DNA from 3 places in the Pseudomonas sp. XK-1 genome. Region 1 is predicted to be linked to each of the others. Evidence: riboswitches for the same ligand, from Rfam matches in the RefSeq annotation. Region 1 holds a riboswitch; each other region holds the start of a gene.
What was found. A riboswitch is a leader RNA that binds a small molecule or an ion and turns the genes downstream of it on or off. The one in region 1 is predicted to bind cobalamin.
Positions count from the first base shown of each region.

Region 2: linked by a shared signal. The riboswitch ahead of btuB (TonB-dependent vitamin B12 receptor) and the one ahead of WMW70_RS14145 (TonB-dependent receptor domain-containing protein) in region 1 are both predicted to bind cobalamin.
Region 3: linked by a shared signal. The riboswitch ahead of WMW70_RS11165 (CbtB domain-containing protein) and the one ahead of WMW70_RS14145 (TonB-dependent receptor domain-containing protein) in region 1 are both predicted to bind cobalamin.

Region 1 is NZ_JBBPES010000005.1:69,470-72,740, forward strand. Features, by position in the region: gene WMW70_RS14145 (TonB-dependent receptor domain-containing protein) at 1-1,513, opposite strand, end outside; cobalamin riboswitch at 1,616-1,830, opposite strand; gene dxs (1-deoxy-D-xylulose-5-phosphate synthase) at 1,895-3,271, opposite strand, start outside.
Region 2 is NZ_JBBPES010000004.1:68,499-71,769, forward strand. Features, by position in the region: gene btuB (TonB-dependent vitamin B12 receptor) at 1-1,590, opposite strand, end outside; cobalamin riboswitch at 1,711-2,111, opposite strand; gene WMW70_RS11300 (LTA synthase family protein) at 2,185-3,271, opposite strand, start outside.
Region 3 is NZ_JBBPES010000004.1:43,763-47,033, reverse strand. Features, by position in the region: gene WMW70_RS11180 (spermidine synthase) at 1-137, shown strand, start outside; gene WMW70_RS11175 (hypothetical protein) at 144-455, shown strand; gene WMW70_RS11170 (CbtA family protein) at 504-1,193, opposite strand; gene WMW70_RS11165 (CbtB domain-containing protein) at 1,205-1,390, opposite strand; cobalamin riboswitch at 1,508-1,731, opposite strand; cobalamin riboswitch at 1,793-2,007, shown strand; gene cobO (cob(I)yrinic acid a,c-diamide adenosyltransferase) at 2,193-2,801, shown strand; gene WMW70_RS11155 (ABC transporter substrate-binding protein) at 2,801-3,271, shown strand, end outside.

The sequences.
Region 1 (3,271 bases):
AGCCGAACAGCTCCTGCTTGAGCGCCGCCTCGAAGCCATTGATGCGGGCGGTCTGGACGTTCTGCGGAATGAAGTTCTGGTCGAGAACAATCGCGTCCTGCAGGTCGATACGGTACAGCGACAGTTCCAGTGCGCCGGTTTCGCTGTAGCGGCTGCGCCATTGGGCTTCGTAGCTTTTGGACGTTTCCGGCTCTAGGTCCGGGTTGGCACTCGGGAAGCAAAAGCCGCTGAAGCAGAAATCCGGGTAGTACAGGTCGTTGAAGGTCGGTGCGCGGAAGCCTTCGCTGTAGGACAGGATCAGATCATTGGCGGCGTTGAACGGTACGGTCAGCGCGGCGTTCCAGCTGTTCTCACTGCCGAACTGCTGGTTCTTGTCATGGCGCAGGCCCAGTTCGGTCGAGAAATCTTCGGCGCTGTAGCGGTGCTGAATAAATGCCGCCTGGTTCCAGCGCGAGTCCTCAGTAAAGGTCTCGCTACCCGTCACTCGATCTTCATACCAATCGGCACCCAGCAGCACCTGGTGGCGCTCGTTGAGCGCCACGGTATTCACCCAGTTGATCGAGTCACGGTAGGTGTTGAAACTGTAGAACGCGTCGGCGCTGGCTTGTGGCTGATCGTTGCCGGTGTCGCGCTTGTCCTCGCTGTGACCGATTTCCAGGCGACTGTTCCAGGCTTCGCTGAGGTTGGCGTCGATGTAGCTGGACAGGCTGCTGAGCTGGAAGTCCGTCGTAGGCAGGGAGGTGCTGAAGATGTCCTCGAACTCGGCCTGGCCACGCTGGTCGAGGGCACTGAAGCCTATCTTCAGGTCGTCATCGAATTGGTGCGATACATTCAGGCTCAGCGACTGATTGCGGTAGGCATCATCATCGCCATTGGCCCCGAAGTTGTCGCGGGTGGCGTCGATGCCCTGGGTTTCATCGAGTGCTGCACCCAGGTTGAAGCGGGTTTGCCCGTCACCGCCGGACAAGCCAAGGCTGCGCTCGAAGGTCTGGTTGCTGCCGGCACCAAGGCGAACATAGGGCTTGAGTCCGGCACCACTGCCTTGGCGGGTGAAAATCTGCACAACCCCGCCGATGGCATCCGAACCATAGAGCGCCGAGCGCGCGCCACGCACCACTTCGACCCGCTCGATCTGTTCCGGGCTGAGAAACTCCAGGCTGCTGGTGCCACTGGAGGCAGCGGAAATACGTTGGCCGTCTACCATTACCAGGGATTGCGCGGTCGAGGTGCCGCGCATAAACAGGCCTGTCTGGCTGCCCGCGCCGCCGGTACGGCTGACGCTGACGCCGGGGACGCGTTCGAGTAGTTCCGCCACGCTGCGCACTTGCAGGCGCTCGATGTCCTTGCGGGTAAACACCGTGGTTGCAGCAGTCGCCTGCTGAACCGGTTCGGCGTGCCGCCCGGAGGTCACGATCAGCGGCTGCAACTCGAGTGAGTCGACAGGGCTGGATTGATCAGCATGGGCAGCCAGCGGCAGCAGCGCCACAGCCAGAGCAAGACGGGACAATTTCATTGGAGAATCCTCAAAAGACAGAAAAACTTTCGAGGAGGGCAGGGACAAGCACCGGGCAAGGAGGCGATAGCCAGCGCTTGACGGTGATGCCCTCCGCAACACCAGTCACTTTATGCCGAGGCAGGTCTCCGGGCTGCCGACTGCCTTTCCCACCTTCCCAGGCGCACCCAGTGGTTTTTGAGAAAGGCTGCGCTTGCGCGCTGTCGGTTACCGTTGCGGGGGCAGCGCAGGCCTTGCGGCTGTCGAGTCGACAGCGGCGCACCTGCTTCCCTTTTCACGCTGCTGGTTTGGCAGCGACCTCGGACAGATAAAACGTCGCGCACCTTAAGGCGCTGCGAGTAGAAGCACAAGCCGCTCGCCTTAGCGGGCGGCGCGCCTAGATTATTGGGGCGTTTCCAGCTGCGCCAGGCGTTGGCGTACTGCCGCCTCGATGCCGGCAGCATCCAGGCCGCACTCGGCGAGCATCTGGCTCGGCTTGGCGTGCTCGACGTAATAGTCCGGCAGGCCCAGGTGCAGCAGCGGCTTGAGGATATTCTCGCGGGCGAGAAACTCGCCGACCGCACTACCGGCACCGCCCATGATGCTGTTCTCTTCGATCGTCACCAGCAATTCGTGGCTGGCCGCCAGCTGGCGCACCAGAGCCTCGTCCAGGGGTTTGACAAAGCGCATATCGACCACTGTGGCGTCGAGTGTTTCGCCGACCTTGAGTGCTTCACTCAGCTGCACGCCGAACACCAGCAGGGCGATCTGCTGGCCTTGGCGACGGACGACGCCCTTGCCGATTTCCAGTGGCTCCAGACCCGCTTCGATGGCGGCATTGGGGCCGCTGCCGCGTGGGTAGCGCACCGCCGCCGGGCCATCGAACAGGTGGCCGGTGCTGAGCATGCGGCGCAGTTCGTTCTCATCGCTGGGTGTCATCACCAGCATGCCGGGGATGCAGCGCAGGTAGGACAGGTCAAAACTGCCGGCATGGGTCGGGCCGTCTTCGCCGACCAGACCGGCGCGGTCGATGGCGAACAGCACGTCAAGGTGCTGCACGGCCACGTCGTGGATCAGTTGGTCGTAGGCGCGCTGGAGGAATGTCGAATAGATTGCCACTACCGGCTTGGTGCCGTCGCAGGCCATGCCCGCGGCCAGGGTTACCGCATGCTGTTCGGCGATGGCCACGTCGAAATAGCGCTCGGGGTATTGCTCGCTAAAGGCCACCAGGTCGGAGCCCTCCTTCATCGCCGGGGTGATGCCGACCAGGCGCGGGTCCTGCGCGGCCATATCGCACAGCCATTGGCCGAAGACGCCGGAGTACTTGGGCCCGCTCGCCGGCTTCGGGGTGGCGTCGGGCTTGACCGGCTCCAGCTTGGTGATGGCGTGGTAGCCGATGGGGTCGGCTTCGGCCGGGGCGAAGCCCTTGCCCTTCTTGGTCACCACGTGGAGGAACTGCGGGCCGTCGAGGTCGCGCATATTGCGCAGGGTGGCGAGCAGGGTCGGCAGATCGTGGCCGTCGATCGGGCCGACATAGTTCCAGCCCAGCTCCTCGAACAGGGTGCCGGGCACCAGCATACCCTTGGCGTGCTCCTCGACCTTGCGCGCGATCTCCCAGGCACCGGGCAGGCTCGAGAGGATCTTCTTGCTGCCCTCGCGCATGCTGGCGTAGGTGCGGCTGGAGATGATCTTGGCCAGGTAGTTGGACAGCCCGCCGACGTTCTTGGAGATCGACATGTCGTTGTCGTTGAGGATCACCAGCATATTGGCGTTGACGTC
Region 2 (3,271 bases), on a different contig from region 1:
CCGGCGGTTGAGTTCCTTGCCGTAATAGGGAATGCCAGTGCGGCTCGAGCGCGCTGAGCGATTCTCGGCGTCCATCAGCGTGTAGTTGGCGTTCCATTGCCAGCCGAACAGCTCGCTGCCGACCAGCAGTTCGAGGCCGCGAATACGCGCCTGGTCGACGCCCTGGGCCTGGCTGATGCCGTTGACCCGCACCGTCGCGATCAGATTATCGATCTCCGTGCGATAGGCGTTCACCGCCCAGTGGCCCCAAGCGTGCCGCCCGGCCAGACCGAGCTCCAGACTTTGCGACTCTTCGGCCTGCAAGTCCGGGTTACCGAAGCCGGGGTAATACAGTTGGTTGAAGGTTGGTGCCTTGAATGCCGTGCCGTAGCTGGCGGTCAGCCGCAAAGCCTCACTCAGGGCATAGCCCCAGGCGATATTGCCGGTGTCGTGGCGACCGAACTGTTCGTTGTCGTCTTGGCGCAGGGACAGCTGCCAGTCCTGCGCCCCGTGCTGACCAAGGTACTGGACGAAAGCGCCCTGGTTGTCGCGACTTTCCAGGGCATAGGCGACAGTGCCGTTGACCTCGTCACGCTGATAATCGGCTCCCAGGATCAGGCTGTGGCCGTCGGCCAGGTTCAGATCGTTCTGCCAGCTGAGGCTGTCGCGGCGGCTGTCGAAGCGCGAGTTGAACGCATCGTCCTGATAATGATCGGCCTTGTCTTCGCTGCGCCCGGCCTGCAGGGTCACCTGCCAGGGCTCCAGCGGGGCAAAACGCGCCCGCCCACCGACGACACTCTGCACACCGTCGGAGTTGGCGGAAAAGCCACTGGTGCGTTTGCTGTTGACCTGGTCGTAGTCGCTGTGGGACTTGCTGCGCAGCAGGTTGCCGTCGAGCTCCAGGCCATTGTCGAAGCGATAGCCGCCGCTCAGCGTCCCGGATAGGCTGCGAAAGCCGTCGGCATCGTTTTCATAACCGCTGGCACCGATCTGCTTGACGTTGATGCCGTCAGTATCCAGGCCGCTGAGGCCGAGGCTGTACCAGCCCTGCTGACCGCCGCCGGTCACGCCGGCGCTGCCGCTGTAACTGTCATGGGTGCCGTAGCCGGCGGAGAAGAACGGCTTGGCCCCCTCGCCGTCGCCCTTGCGGGTGAAGATCTGGATAACCCCGCCGATGGCTTCCGAGCCATACAGGCTGGAGCGCGGCCCGCGCACCACCTCGACCCGCTCGATCAGCTCCAGCGGCAGGTCCTGCAGGGCCGCGCCGCCGGAGGACACCGAACCGACCCGCAGGCCGTCGATCAGCACCAGTACATGGTTGGCGTTGCTGCCGCGCATATACAGGGCGGTGTTCTTGCCCGGGCCGCCGTTGTTGCTGAAGGACACCCCCGGCACTTTCTGCAACAGCTCGGGCAGGGACGCCGCCTGGCTCTGCTCGATCTGCGCGCGGTCGAATACCGTGACCGCCGCCAGACTCTCCTGGACGGTTTGCGCGGTACGGGTGGCGGTTACCAGTTGATCTTGCAACTCGGTGGGACTGGCGGCATGGGCCAGGGGATAACAACCCATAGCGCACAGCAGCGCCATCGGCTTCAACAGGGACTTACTCATCGCGTCGTATGCTCCGTCGCACTCACCCGGGCGACCAAGGCTGGGAAAGGCACACGGAGAACGAAGACGCACAAGCGCCGCAGAGGCGACAGCCCATACGCCAGACAACGCCCTCCGCGATGCCATGGACTGCAGCAGGCCGGTCTCCGGGCTTACGAGCGGCGAACTGAGGACTCAGATCGCGACCAGACACACCTTCCCATGCAAGGAGCCTGTCGGGCTTGACCGTTCGTAGCGAGGGAAAGTCCGGTTCGAGTGAGTTTTGTTGATCTTTCGAGGCGAATAGCTAGCTATTTAACGAGAAAGAGCGACAAAAATGGCCGAATCCGGCTTTTCCGCAGCAGAACAGTGTTAAGTCCGACAGGCTCCTGAAGCACAGTGGTTGAAAAAGCGCTGGTTTGACTCGTCTACCGTTGCGGGGGCAGCGTCGGAATTGCTGGCGTGAAGCGCAGCGCACCGACTTCCCTGTTTCACCCCTCGCACGCCGAAACGTGGGGGGCACCTATTGCAAGCCGCGCAGGGTAGAGGCTTGGCGCGCCCAGGTCAAACCGCGCAGCCCATCCAGCGCAGCGCGGAACCTGGGTGGGCGCTGCCTTATTTGCGCACGTTCTGATAGAGCATCAGGCGCGAGGTTTCGTGCAGGCCACGGGTCAGCGCCAGCAGGCGCTGGTATTCGGCGGGATGTTGCGCAGCGACGTTGTCCAGCGGCGTCAGGGACGCCAGATCGTGCAGCGACGGCTTACTGCCGTCATGCTGCATCTGCAGGAGGAAATTGCGGGTTACCCCGCCTATCAGCGGGAAGCTGCCCTCGCGCAGCACCAGGGGCACCATCCGCTCGCCTTCCGTGGCCGGCTGCTGGATATCGCGGCCCATGGCACCGTTGCGAAAGCTCATGCCGGTCATGCCCAGTACCGTGGGCAACAGGTCGACCAGGCCCACGGCTTCCTCGACCCGCCGCGGCTCGAGCAGCTTGGGGGCATGGATCAGCAGGGGTACCTGATTGCCGTCCAGGCCCAGTTTGACCAGCGCCGGCGGCATATGCGGCACCTGGCTGATACGGGTGTTGTGGTCACCAAACATGACGAAGATGGTGTTGTCATACCAGCCGCTGGCCTGGGCGATTTCCATCAGGCGACCAATATTGAAGTCCAACAGGCGTACCGCGTTGTACTGCGCCACGCTGCGCGAACCGGCGCTCTGGGCCTGTTCCAAGGATATCTCATGCACCTCGAAGCCGTCGTTATCCTTGGGAATGGTAAAGGGGCGATGGTTGCCGGCGGTCTGGATATAGGCGAAGAAGGGCTTGTCCTTGGGCAGGTCGCGCAGCAGGCGGTCGCTTTCCTTGAACAGATCGAGGTCGGAGATGCCCCAGACATCGGCCAGCGGCGAGTTCCAGTGGCGCTCGTCGTAGAGCCGAACGCCATCGATGCTCTGGCGGATCAGCGCATTCATATTGGCCCAGCCGGAGTTGCCGCCGATCATGTAGAGCTTTTCGTAGCGCTGCAGCGCATTGACCAGGCTGTGCTGGCGGGTGATCAGCGGATTGCGCGTCGAGGTTTCATGCCGCGAAACGTCGGGCACGCCGGAAATGCTCGCCCATACGGTTTTGGCCGTGCCGGTCACCGGCACATAGAAATTCTCGAAGAACCAGCTCTGCTTGGCCAGGCGATCGATATTCGGC
Region 3 (3,271 bases), on a different contig from region 1:
TATGGTCTGCCAGCGCCGATCGGCAATTCGCCGACAAGGTGCGCAAGGCCGGCTTCAAGGTCGAGGAAGTGCAGGTCTACGCCCACGGCAACAAGGGCACCCGGCACACCATCTGGATCGCCGAGAAGCTCAAGTAATCCGCCATGAACGATCCGTGGCAGAGGTTTCTCGATTGTTGCGAAGCGGTGCTGCGCGGCGACGCGCAGACGCTCGAACAGCTGCGCGCCCAGGGTTTTGCCTGCGAAGCGGGCGGTTGGACGTTCGGCCTGCCCGAACTGCATGGTTATCTGGAGGCGGGGCAGGGCATGGCTTACCGGCGCTGGCTCAAGCAGCTGTACGCCAGCGATATCAATACGCGCCTGCGTGAGCTGGGTGCGGAGATCGCCATTGTCGACAACCACGGCAAGGTCGACGCGAGCCGTTATGGTCTGCGGCGCTTGGCCGTTGTGCCCTGAGCCTCAAGGGTGGACAAGCTGTTGGCATGTCCACCCTACAAACACTACTCAGTTCACCCGCTGTCCGCGGGTAAAGAGCCAGGCGCTGATCAGGCCGAGGGCGGCCCAGAACAATGCGTTGACCAGTAGCGAGGTGACGATAAAGTGCTGGCTCAGGGCTGTCGGAACCAGGCTTTGATGCACCTCAGGCTGCGGCGCGCCGACCAGATAGGGCAGTGGCAGCAGGAGCAGGCCGAGGAGTCGCAGCCACCACTGCCCGGCAAACGCCAGCAAGGCCAAACCTGCGGCGGTGCTGGCGGCCGTGCCGACCCACCAGTACTGACGCAGCGTCAGGTCGGCCGCGGCGGTGCCCGGCAGTTCCGGCGGCAGGCCGATGGCCGGTGCCAGGCTGAAGATGGCAAAACCGGCCAGCCCCCATAACAGCCCCTGCCAGATACGACCCGGAGTGCGCAGGCTGTACAGCCCCGCCAGCATCAGGGCGAAGCCGACTGCCACCACCAGATTGCTCAGCCCGGTAAACAGGGTGCGCTGTGCGCCGTCCTGCGGTGCCCAGGCGTCGGCATCATGATGATCATGGGCTGTATTGGCGGCATGGCTGTGTGCGGCCACCGGCGCGGCGCTTTCATAGGTTTCCGCCTCGAGAATCAACGGCGTGACCCACAGGCTCTGCATCAGGGTCAGTAATAGCGCGGCCAGCAGCCCCGCAAAACCTGCGGTCTGGGCGATTCGTTTAAGCATGTCGAAAAGCCTCAGTGGCAGGGGAAGGCGGCGCTGTGGCGGGCGTCGTGGGCGGCGTTATGCAGCACTTCCATGGGCGCGAAGCCAGCGCAGAAGATCAGCGCGGCACCGAGCAGGCAACTGCCGAGGGCGAGAGTCAGGCGTTGGGACAGGGGCAGGGCGAGCGCGGGGCTGGCGGACAGCGTGCGGGTGGACATATATGAACCTTCCTGGGAGTCGAAAAACGGCCATGCGAGGAAGGGAAGCAGCACAAAAGCGGGGCGAGCGCGGACAGCGGAACCAACCCGATTTCGGCGCGCCCCGCCCACCGCAGGTTGCCAAACAGGTTTCAGGCCGGTCTCCGGGCTTGCGACTACTGTCGGTCGACAGTCAGCGGGTCGGCCTTCCCATGCCTGAGGCACAGTGGCGAAATCGACCCAAGTACGCTTACCGTTGCGGGGGCAGCGCCGGACTCGTTCGACCTTGCGGATCGAACCCACCGGCTTCCCGTTTCACCTCGCACACGCTGGCGCGAGACACCTGAAACAGGCCGCAAGCTGACCATGAAGCGCTAGCTCCGTCAACCGCAGCGAATTGCCGGGAGGGGTCGACTGCGCTACCCTGCCGGCCAACGAACAGGTGCCCCGTGCGCAATCGCGCCACGGGCTGAAACGGGAAGTCCGGTGACCTCTGAGGTAATTCCTCGAGCATTCCGGCGCAGCCCCCGCTGCTGTAAACCTGACGAAGCCGCCACACGCCACTGGGCCACCGCCCGGGAAGGCGCGGACTTCGAATGAAGGTGAGCCAGAAGACCGGCCTGATCGAAACAAGGTGCGTACCCCGGGGTGTGGGTGGTTGCCGGTGCTGTTGCACGCCCGCGTTTCGGGCGGTTTCCCTCAGTAGTCGTCATCAAGGGTTCGATGCCTGTGCGTCGCGCCTGCTCCCGTGGTTGCACTAAAGCGTCGCGCTTGCGCGAGGAATTTGCCATGGCCGTGTTCGGCTCGGGCGGGAGTGTGACTCATGATCGATGATGAGAAAAAACAGCGCCATGCCGAGCGCATGCAACGCAAGAAAGCTGTGGTCGATGCGGGTATCGAAAGGGCCCAGGAAGAGCGCGGCATAGTCGTGCTGATTACCGGCAACGGCAAGGGCAAGACCACCTCGGCCTTCGGCACCCTGTACCGCGCCCTGGGCTACGGCCATCAGGTCGGCGTGGTGCAATTTATCAAGGGCACCCAGGCCTCCGGCGAGGTCACCTACCTGCGCCAGAATGCCGTGCAAGTCGCTTATCACGCGATGGCCACCGGTTTTACCTGGGACACGCAGAATTGGGACGCCGACAAGGCTGCCGCGGACGAGGCCTGGGTGCACGCCGCACGCATGCTCGCCGACCCCAGCCTGAACCTGGTGCTGCTCGACGAGCTGACCTACATGCTCAAGTACAACTACCTGGATGCGGCCATGGTGATCGAGGCGATTCGCGCCCGCCCGGCCGGCCAGAGCGTGATCGTCACTGGCCGCGCGGCCAAGCCCGAACTGATCGAACTGGCCGATACGGTCAGCGAGATCCGCGACGTCAAGCACGCCTACAACGCCGGCGTCAAAGCCCAGGCTGGTATCGACTTCTGATGCGCCGCGCCTGCGCTCTGCTGCTGTCGATGCTGTGCGCCCCACTGGCCGGGGCCGCGGCGTTGCCGACCCTGGTCTCGACCAATCTCTGCGCCGATATGCTGGCGTTGAGCCTCGCCGCGCCCGCGCAGCTGCTTTCGGTGTCGCGCAAGAGCCAGGACCCGCGGGTTTCCTCGATGGCCGAACGGGCCCGGGAATTCCCGGCGAACGACGCCACGGCGGAAGAGATCATCGCCTTGCACCCGGATATCGTCCTCGCCTCGCGGCGCTGGCAGACGCATAACCAGACCGCGCTGTTGAGCCGCCATGGCATCAGAACGGTGGTGGTGCCTTACCCGACTACCTGGCCGCAGATATTCGACAGCACCACCTGGGTCGCCGGGCAGATCGGCCGCGAGGCCGCGGGCAGCGCACTGGTCGCCGATGTGCAGGCGCGTCTGGCACGTTTGCAGCAGCGCCCGCGGTCGCTC